3 regions of the Dokdonella ginsengisoli genome follow, and region 1 is predicted to be linked to each of the others. Evidence: riboswitches for the same ligand, from Rfam matches in the RefSeq annotation. Region 1 holds a riboswitch; each other region holds the start of a gene.
The links. Region 1 has a riboswitch for cobalamin ahead of ACFO6Q_RS15375 (ribonucleoside-diphosphate reductase subunit alpha). Riboswitches for the same ligand answer to the same signal wherever they lie in the genome.

Region 1 (3,266 bases):
TCGCCGCACTGGAAGCCGATCCGCGTGGCGACCTCGTGCGCCTGACGCACAGTTTCCGCGCCGAGCGCCAGCTGGCGGCGGTGAACGAGGCGGTGCGCGCCGGCGATGCCGGTGCGCTGGATGCGGCGCTCGCCGCGTCGGACGGACGGGCCGCGCTGCGCCGCGTGGAGGACGAGCGCGCGCTGCGCGAGCAGGTCGCGCGCTGGGCGCGCGAGCTGGCCGCCGTCGTCGCGTTGCGCCCGGCGTTGCCGGCGCAACGCGACGGCGCGCCGGACGAGGACGCGCTGCGTCGGCGCGCCGAGCTCGTGCGTTCGGCGCTGGACGCGCTCGCCGATCGCCAGCTGCTGTGCGCGCTGCGCGAAACACCGTTCGGCGCGCTCGCGCTCAATGCGCTGCTCGAAGCAAACCTACGCCGCCTTTGGAGCGTCGACGCGCAGGCCGAGTGGTATCCGGGCCGCGCCGTCATCGTCACGCGCAACGACTATGCCGCTGGCCTGTTCAACGGCGACGTCGGTCTGTGCCTGGCCGACGCCGCCGGCAACCTGCGCGTCTGGTTCGAGGGCGCCGAAGGCGAGGGCGACGCCGGGCTGCGCGGCTTCGCGCCGCACGGTCTGCCGGCGCACGAGAGCGCGTTCGCGATCACGATCCACAAGAGCCAGGGCTCGGAGTACCGTCACGCCGCGGTGCTGCTGCCGCCCGATGCCGAACACCGCATCCTGTCGCGGCAGCTGCTCTACACCGGCGTCTCGCGCGCCAAGCAGTCGATCGAGATCTGGACGGCGCCGGCCGCGCTGCAGGCGGCGCTGGCGACCGAGGTGCGCCGCGCCGGCGGCCTGCAGGAGCGCTTGGTCGCGCCGGGCTAAGCCCCACGCGAGGCGCCAGGCCGGTCGCAACGGCGCGAGCCTGCCGGCCGTCGGTCGCGCCCTCGAAGTCAAACGAAAAATCCTGTGTCCGATGGATTGAAGCGGGCGGCCGAATCGAATATCTTGTGCCGGTCGATGGTGTCCAACACAACATCTGGGCCGTCGCCGGGGCCGTAACCCCGGCCGACGAGGGAATCCGGTGCGAATCCGGAACTGCCCCGCAGCGGTGATCGGGAACGAACGACGCGAATCGCACTGAGCCCCCTGGCTTGGGAAGCAGCGTCCAGTAGGCGAGGCGAAAGCCTCGGGCCCGTAAGTCCGAATACCGGCCACGACCGTCGTGCCGCAAGGCACGGCGTTGGCTCGAAGGTCCTCGCGGGAAGGGCCGGCCGGAAGTCGCCGCGCGTCGTCCGTACGGACGCGGCCCCGCTTTCGACCCGCTCGTTCCGCAAGGTTCCTCGTTCGCTCGCGGGAGCGGAGGCCGGCGGATCGCGGGAAGTCTCATTCCGTGCGCCGCCGTGCTCGTCTCCTTGCGGGTTCACCGCTCGTGCAGGAGAACGCCATGACCACGTCCGAACTCGCCACCGAATCCCGCGTCGCGCCGTCCGTCGCGGACAAGCCCGACCAGGGCGGATTCCGCCTGACCGCCCCGCACGCGGGGCCGGCGGCGATGCAGGTGACCAAGCGCTCCGGCGCGAAGGAGCCGGTCGACCTCAACAAGATCGTGCGCGCGGTGTCGCGCTGCTGCGAGGGGCTGGCCGACGTCGATCCGATGCGCGTCGCGCTGAAGACCATCAGCGGCCTCTACGACGGCGCCGGCACGCGCGAGCTCGACGAGCTGTCGATCCGCACCGCCGCCTCGTTCATCGCCGAGGAGCCGGAATACTCCAAGGCCGCCGCGCGCCTGCTCGCCGGCTACATCGACAAGGAAGTGCAGGGGCTGGGCGTGTACTCGTTCTCGCAGTCGATCCGCGTGGGCTTCGACGCCGGCCTGATCAACGAGCGCGTGCTCAACTTCGTCGAGGCGAACGCGCGCAAGCTCAACGACGCGATCGACGCGCACCACACGCTGCGCTTCGAGTACTTCGGCCTGCGCACGCTGTATGACCGCTACCTGCTCAAGCATCCGACGCGGCGCCAGGTCATCGAGACGCCGCAGCATTTCTGGCTGCGCGTCGCCTGCGCGCTGAGCGAGAACGTGGCCGAGGCGATCGAGCTGTACCAGCAGTTCGGCGCGCTCGACTACGTGCCCAGCTCGCCGACCCTGTTCAACGCCGGCACGCGCCACGAGCAGCTGTCGAGCTGTTTCCTGCTCGACTCGCCCGAGGATTCGCTGGAGGCGATCTACGACAAGTACCGCGACGTCGCGCTGCTGTCGAAGTTCTCCGGCGGCATCGGTCTGGCCTGGCATCGCGTGCGTTCGGAGGGCTCGCTGATCCGCTCGACCAACGGCCTCAGCAACGGCATCGTGCCGTGGCTGAAGACGCTCGATTCCTCGGTCGCCGCGGTCAATCAGGGCGGCAAGCGCAAGGGCGCGGCCTGCGTGTACCTGGAGCCGTGGCATGCGGACATCGAGTCCTTCCTCGAGCTGCGCGAGAACACCGGCGACGATGCGCGCCGCACGCATCACCTGAATCTGGCGAACTGGGTGCCGGACCTGTTCATGCGCCGCGTCGACGAGAACGGCGCGTGGTCGCTGTTCGACCCGAGCGAGGTGCCGGAGCTGCCGGACCTGTGGGGCGCCGCGTTCGAGCAGGCCTACGTGCAGGCCGAGGCACGCGGGCTGGCCAGGAAGACCGTGCAGGCGCGCGACCTGTACGCGCGCATGATGCGCACGCTGGCGCAGACCGGCAACGGCTGGATGACCTTCAAGGACGCCTGCAACCGCGCCTGCAACCAGACCGCGCGCGGCGAGAACACCGTGCACCTGTCGAACCTGTGCACGGAGATCGTCGAGGTCACCGGCGCCGGCGAGACGGCCGTGTGCAACCTCGGCTCGATCAACCTCGCCCAGCACCACGACGGCGTCGCGTTCGATTTCGACAAGCTCGCGCACACGGTGCAGGTCGCCGTGCGCCAGCTCGACCGGGTGATCGATCTGAATTTCTATCCGATCGCCACGGCGCGCGCGTCGAACCTGCGCTGGCGCCCGGTCGGCCTCGGCCTGATGGGGCTGCAGGACCTGTTCTTCGCGCTGCGCCTGCCGTTCGACGGCGATGCCGCGCGCGAGCTGTCGGCGCGCATCTCCGAGGAGATCTACTACTGGGCGCTGCGCACCTCGCTGGAGCTGGCGCGCGAGAAGGGCGCGCATCCGGCCTTCGCCGAAACGCGCGCGGCGCAGGGTGAGCTGCAGTTCGAGGCCTGGAACGTGGTGCCGCGCGACGGCGCGCGCTGGCAGGCGCT
Region 2 (3,266 bases), on a different contig from region 1:
TGTAGTTGGCGCGCAGCGACCAGGCGTCGAGCTTGAGCTGGTACTCGAACTCGGCGCCGTCGATCTCGGCCTTGGCGATGTTCTCGGCGCGGTTCTGCGGACCGGTGAAGCTGATCAGGTCCTTGACCCGCGCGGTGTACAGGTTGGCCTTGAAGCGCTGGTTCGCGTCGGGCGCGAACTCGACGCCGACCTCGGCGCTGCGCGAGCGCTCCGGGTCGAGGTCCGGATTGCCGGCGAAGTAGCCGCCGTAGCCGGGATGGAACAGCTCGTTCATGGTCGGCGCGCGGAAGCCGCGGCCGACGTTGGCGTAGGCGCGCAGCAGCGGGCTGAAGCGCCAGCCCAGCGCCAGCGAGCCGGTGGTGGCGCCGCCGAAATCGCCGTTGTCGTCGTGGCGCAGCGCGATCTCGGTGTCGAGTGCGCCGAAGTCGCCGCGCCAGCCGCCGAACGCGGCGCGGTTGTCGCGTTCGCGTTCGTAGACGGTGGTGCCGCTGAAGGTGTCGCGCGTCTCGCCCTTCTCGCGCACGAAATCCACGCCGGCGACCAGGCGCTGGTGTTCGTCCAGGCGGAACTCGTTCTGCCACAGCAGGCTGTTGCGGCGCGTGCGGTGCAGCGTGGTGAACGCCGGGGTTTCCAGATCCTCGCGCGAGTTGCCGAAGGCCAGGCGATGGTTCCAGTTCTCGCCGAGCGCGCCCTCGAGGTTGACGCCGCCGGACTGCTCGATGACGTCCGAGTAGCCCTGGTCGAACTGCACTTCGGCCTGGCTGCGGTACAGCGAGGCCGACAGCACCTGGCTGCCGAATGCGTGCGCGGCGCGGCCGGTGAAGTTCTTGTTGCGGTAGCTGTCGTCGTCGGGGTTGAAGATGCAGAACGGGTCGTCCGGCCCGTTGCAGATGCGGCGGTTGGTCGCCGAGAAGCCGCCGACGTGGCGCGCGCCGACCTGCACGCTGTAGCCGTCCGTGCCGTTCCAGTGGCCGATGCCGGCGCTGCCGTCGGCGTCGCCGTAGCTGCCGTAGCCGAGCGCCACGCGCGGACCTTCCAGCTTGCGCGTGAAGATCTGGATCACGCCGCCGATCGCGTCGGAACCCCAGTAGCTGGCGCGTGGACCGCGCACGATCTCGATGCGCTCGACTGTGTCGAGCGGCAGCTGCTCGAACGCGAATGCGCCGGTGTTCTGCGAGGACACGCGCACGCCGTCGATCAGTACCAGCACCTGGTTGGAGTTGGTGCCGCGCAGGAACAGCGAGGTCTGCTGGCCGGCGCCACCGGTGCGGTACAGGTCGACGCCGGCTTCGAGGCGGAGCAGATCGATCGCGTCGCGTGCGACGCTGGCGTCGATGTCCTCGCGCGTGATGACGCTGACGTCGGCCAGGGCCGAATCGACCGTCTCGGCGACGCGCGAAGCGGTCACCTGCACGGTCGGCTGCAGTTGTTCCTCGTCGGCGCTGGCGTTTGCGCAGAGTGCGCCGGAAAGCGCGATGAAAAGCATGGAACGGCGAAGCATGATGGGTTTCCTCCTGTCGCACACCCGCGTGGCCAGGCTGTGGAGGAGGAACGCGCACGACGACGGACGCCCGTGCCCGTCCGTTGCCCGCCGCAACGCCTGGAGCTGATCGTCGTCGCGCCGGCGGGAGTTGCCCGGGCACGAACGACGAGAGCGCAGGCCGGTCTCCGGGCTCGCGAGCGACGCGTCGGAAGAGTCTGCGACCGGGGTCGCGGAGCCTTCCGGCGCGTCGACTCGATCGCCTTCCCGCCGCGGATGCGGCAGTGGCATTGGATCGAGTCGGACTCGCCTACCGTTGCGGGGGCAGCGTGGGCATCGACGGCGGGAGCGGATCGCTCCCTGTTTCCGCGATCGGGAACGATCGCCGGAAACCCATCTCACCCACTTCCCGTTTCACCCCGGCGCGATGGTCCGCGGCGGGGCACCTGCGGCGGCGCGCAGTGTAGTCGCCGCCCCGGTGCGGTTCAATCGCGATCGGTGCGCAGGTCCACGCCGAGCAGCTCGCCGTCCTCGTCCACGCGCACGGCGATCTCGATCGGCCGGCAGCACACCGCGCAGTCCTCGACGTAGCTCTGCGAACCCGCCGAGAGGTCGACCTGCGTGGCGTAGCGCTCGCCGCAGTAGGGGCAGTCGATGGTGATCGTCTCGAGCATCAGGTCGCTCCGAGAAAGAGTTGAAGCAGATCGTTGAGCAAGCGCCGGCCGTCGGCGGTCGGCTGCAGGCGGGTGTCGTCGTCGACCAGCCAGCCGCGCCGGCGCGCCCGTTCGAGCGGGGCGGCGATCGCGGTCAGCGGCAGGCCGGTCCGCGCCTCGAACAGGTCGGCGTCGACGCCGACATTCAGGCGCAGCGCGTTCAGCATGAACTCGAACGGCCGCTCCGCAGCCGGTACCGGATTCGCGCCGCCGAATGCCTCGCCGCGTGCAGCGCGCTCGAGATAGCTGCGCGGCAGTTTCAGCTTGGTCGTGCGCACGATCGAGTCCGCGCGCGCGTCGCCGAGCTTGCCGTGCGCGCCGGCGCCGATGCCGAGATAGTCGCCGAAGCGCCAGTAGTTGAGGTTGTGCGCGCATGCGCGCCCCTCTCGCGCGTACGCCGACACCTCGTACTGCGCGTAGCCGGCGGCGGCGAGCCGCGCCTGACAGGCTTCCTGCATGTCCCATGCGCTGTCCTCGTCGGGCAGCGGCGGCGGCTTCGCCGCGAACAGCGTGTTGGGTTCGAGCGTGAGCTGGTAGTGCGAGACGTGCGCCGGCCGCAACGCGATTGCGTGTTCGACGTCGGCGATCGCGCCGTCCGGCGTCTGCTCCGGCAGCGCGTACATCAGGTCGAGATTGAGATTGGTCAGGCCCGAGTCCTGCGCCAGCTTCACGGCGCGCTCGGCCTCTGCGGCGGAATGGATGCGGCCGAGCCGGCGCAGCTTGTCGTCGTCGAAGCTCTGTACGCCGAAGCTGATGCGGTTGACCCCGGCGCTCAGGTATTCGTCGAAGCGGCCGTGCTCGACGGTGCCGGGATTGGTCTCGAGCGTGATCTCGGCGTCGCGCGGCAGCGTGATGCGCGCGGCGACGCCGTCGAGGATGCGCGCGATCGCCTGCGGCGCGAACAGGCTCGGCGTTCCGCCGCCGAAGAACACGCTGTGCAGCGGCCGGGCGCCGATCGCCGCCGCATGCTCGCGCAGGTCGCGATCCAGATCGGCCAGCAGCGCCTCGACGTAGGCGTCGACCGGCAGCGCGCCGCCGCGCTCGTGCGAATTGAAATCGCAGTACGGGCATTT
Region 3 (3,266 bases), 130 kb from region 1:
GCCGTTCGCCGAAATACTCGACCATGTCGTTGCGCTCGAATTCGCCGTGCACCAGCACGTCGAGGCCGATCTCCTCCTGCATACGCACGCAGCGCTCGGTTTCCGCGGCCAGGAACGCGTCGTAGTCGGCGTCGGACAGCTTGCCGCCGCGATGCCGGGCGCGCGCCTGGCGCACCTCGCGCGTCTGCGGAAACGAGCCGATCGTCGTGGTCGGGAACGCCGGCAGGCGCATGCGTTCGTGCTGCACGCGGCGTCGTTCGGCGTACGGCGAGCGGCGCGCCACCTGCACCTCATCCAGCGCATCGAGGCGGCGCGCGACCTGCGGCCGGTGCACCTTCGGCGAGGTGCGCCGCGATTCGCGCCGCTCGCGCGCCAGTTCGAGCGTCGAGGCGGTGTAGAACGCGCCGTTGGCGGCGTCGGCCAGCACGCGCAGCTCGTCGATCTTCTGCCGCGCGAAGGCGAGCCAGGCGACCATGTTCGCCGGCAGTTCGGTCTCCAGCCGGGTGTCGACCGGCACGTGCAGCAGCGAGCACGACGGCGCGAGCTGCAGCCGCTGCGCGCCGATGCGCGCGGCGACGCGGCGCACGAGGTCGAGCGCCGCATCGAGGTCGGCGCGCCAGATGTTGCGCCCGTCGACCACGCCGATCGAGAGCGTGCGTCCGGCGGGCAGGGCATCGAGCACGGCGTCGATCTGCGGCGCCGCGCGGACCAGGTCGACGTGCAGGCCGTCGACCGGCAGTTCCATCGCCAGCGCCAGGTTGTCGCCGAGCGCGCCGAAGTACGTCGCCAGCATCAGCTTCGGGCCCTGCGCGGCGGCAAGCGCGGCATAGGCGCGGCGGTAGGCGGCGTGGTCGTCGGCGTCCTGGTCGAGCACCAGGCAGGGCTCGTCGATCTGCACCCAGGTCGCGCCGGCGGCGTGCAGGCGCTGCAGCAGCTCGGCGTAGACCGGCAGCAGGCGATCGAGCAGCTGCAGGCGGTCGCTGCCGTCGGTGGTCTTGGAGAGCAGCAGGAAGCTCACCGGCCCGAGCAGGACCGGCCGTGCGTCGAGGCCGAGCTGCCGCGCTTCGACGTATTCGGCCAGCGGCTTGTCGCCGCGCAGGCGGAACGACTGTCCTGCGTGCAGCTCGGGCACGAGGTAGTGGTAGTTGGTGTCGAACCACTTGGTCATTTCCAGCGCGGGCAGGTCGAATCCGCCGGTCTGCACCCCGCGGGCCAGCGCGAAATAGCCGGCGAGCGGATCGCGATCGGCCAGCGCGCGGTAGCGGTCCGGGATCGCATCGAGCAGGAAGGCGGTGTCGAGCACGTGGTCGTAGAGCGAGAAGTCGTTGCACGGCACGACGTCCGCGCCGGCTTCGCGCTGCAGGCGCCAGTGGGCATGCCGCAGCTGCGCGGCGGTCTCCTGCAGTTGCCGGGCGTCGAGTTCGCCGCGCCAGTAGCCTTCCAGCGCGGACTTCAGTTCGCGTTTCGCGCCGATGCGCGGGAAGCCGAGATTCGTAACGAGAGTCATTGGATGCGTTTCCTCATGCGTGATGGGCAGTGAGGAACGAAGGAACCGCGCGCCGCCGCCTCCCGCGAAGGGACGCACCGCCACGCCAGCGACCTTCGCCCCCTCGGGCGATCCGGAACGACGTGGCGCGGGCGCGGGAAGGCGCGCGCGGGCGGGCCGCGCGTGCGCTCCGGCGCTTCCCCACGGAAGCTCCAGGTCAGACCGGGATTTCTCCCGGGCCGGGGCAGGTCTTCGGGCTCGTGGACGAGGAACGCTCGCGGGTTCCGCCTAGTGTTCGCCGCTTCCCGGTCCGACTCGCGGAAAACCGCCGTGCGGGCGGTTTTCCAGGTCGCGCAGAACCAGTGCTATTGGCGAAGGTCGTTTCCACACACCGCTGCGGGGCAGCGCCGGAGTTGGTCGCGAGGACCGTACCGGCTTCCCTATTAATTCATCCTTCTATACGGATAGAGGGATGAAACCGTCGGCGGGCGCACCGTAGCCGGCGTGCCTCGCGGCGTCAAGCTTCAGGTGTGCGCGACCAGCGCCAGGGCGTGGCGCGCGGCGATCCATTCCTCGTTGGTCGGCTCGACGGCGACGGTGACGCGGCTGGTGGCTGCCGAGATCACCGGCGCATGGCGCGCGTTGCTTTCCTCGTCGATCGCGACGCCGAGCCAGCCGAGTTCGCGGCCGATGCGCTCGCGCAGGATCGCGTTGTGTTCGCCGATGCCGGCGGTGAACACCAGCAGGTCGAGGCCGCCGAGCACGGCGGCGAGCGCGCCGATCTCGCGCACGATGCGCCGCACGTACAGGGCCAGCGCCAGCTGCACGCGTTCGTCGCCGGCTTCGCGCGGCAGCAGCACCTGCGGGTCGGACGACACGCCGGAGACGCCGAGCAGGCCGGAGCGGTGGTAGAGCAGGTCGGCGACCTCGTCGACGCCGAGCCGCTCGATCTGCATCAGGTAGAGCAGGGCGCCCGGATCGAGCGAACCGCAGCGCGTGCCCATCATCAGGCCGTCGAGCGCGGAGAAGCCCATCGTGGTGGCGACGCTGCGCAGCTCGCGCATCGCGCACAGGCTGGCGCCGCTGCCCAGGTGCGCGCAGATCGTGCGGCCGCGCGCGCCATCGCCGTAGCGTTCGGCCAGCGCGATCGACAGGTATTCGTACGACAGGCCGTGGAAGCCGTAGCGGCGCAGGCCGCGCTGCCAGGCGTCGTACGGCAGCGGAAGCAGTTTCTCCACGTCCGGCAGCGTGTGGTGGAAGGCAGTGTCGAAGCAGGCGATCTGCGGCAGGTCCGGCCGCGCCTGCAGCAGCGCACCGATCGCGTCGAGCGCGAACGGCTGGTGCAGCGGCGCGAGCGGAATGTAGTCGCGCAGGTCCGCCAGCACGGCGGCGTCGACGCGGACCGGCTCGAAGTACTTCGCACCGCCGTGCACGACGCGATGCGCGACGGCGACGAGCTGCGCGCCGTCGAGGCGCGCCTGCACGCGCTCGCGGATCAGCGCCAGCGCGGCGTGGTACGGCTGCGCGGTGTCGAGTGGCACCGATCGCCGCGGCTCGCCGCGTTCGTCCAGGGTGGGCCGGTCGCTGCCGATGCCGTTGACCTTGCCGTTCCAGGCCGGCGTGCGCGGCAGCGGCTCGGCGGTGTCGAACAGCGCGAACTTGATGCTGGAGGAACCGCAGTTGAGGACCAGGATGCGTTCGCTCACGGCTTCACCGCGCGGTAGCGGTTGGCCACCAGCACGGCGACGGCGCAGGAGGCCACGCGCGTTTCGCCCGGGTC

Region 2: it holds a riboswitch for cobalamin, as region 1 does, so the genes downstream of both, ACFO6Q_RS16620 (TonB-dependent receptor domain-containing protein) here and ACFO6Q_RS15375 (ribonucleoside-diphosphate reductase subunit alpha) in region 1, are expected to answer to the same signal.
Region 3: it holds a riboswitch for cobalamin, as region 1 does, so the genes downstream of both, metE (5-methyltetrahydropteroyltriglutamate--homocysteine S-methyltransferase) here and ACFO6Q_RS15375 (ribonucleoside-diphosphate reductase subunit alpha) in region 1, are expected to answer to the same signal.

The regions. Positions count from the first base shown of each region.
Region 1 covers NZ_JBHSHD010000010.1:719,640-722,905, forward strand. Annotated here, with positions in the region: gene recD (exodeoxyribonuclease V subunit alpha) at 1-863, shown strand, start outside; cobalamin riboswitch at 983-1,210, shown strand; gene ACFO6Q_RS15375 (ribonucleoside-diphosphate reductase subunit alpha) at 1,534-3,266, shown strand, end outside.
Region 2 covers NZ_JBHSHD010000012.1:12,490-15,755, reverse strand. Annotated here, with positions in the region: gene ACFO6Q_RS16620 (TonB-dependent receptor domain-containing protein) at 1-1,501, opposite strand, end outside; cobalamin riboswitch at 1,643-1,945, opposite strand; gene ACFO6Q_RS16615 (CPXCG motif-containing cysteine-rich protein) at 1,966-2,154, opposite strand; gene hemW (radical SAM family heme chaperone HemW) at 2,154-3,266, opposite strand, start outside.
Region 3 covers NZ_JBHSHD010000010.1:852,075-855,340, reverse strand. Annotated here, with positions in the region: gene metE (5-methyltetrahydropteroyltriglutamate--homocysteine S-methyltransferase) at 1-1,507, opposite strand, end outside; cobalamin riboswitch at 1,713-1,985, opposite strand; gene ACFO6Q_RS15885 (acetate/propionate family kinase) at 2,011-3,192, opposite strand; gene ACFO6Q_RS15880 (bifunctional enoyl-CoA hydratase/phosphate acetyltransferase) at 3,189-3,266, opposite strand, start outside.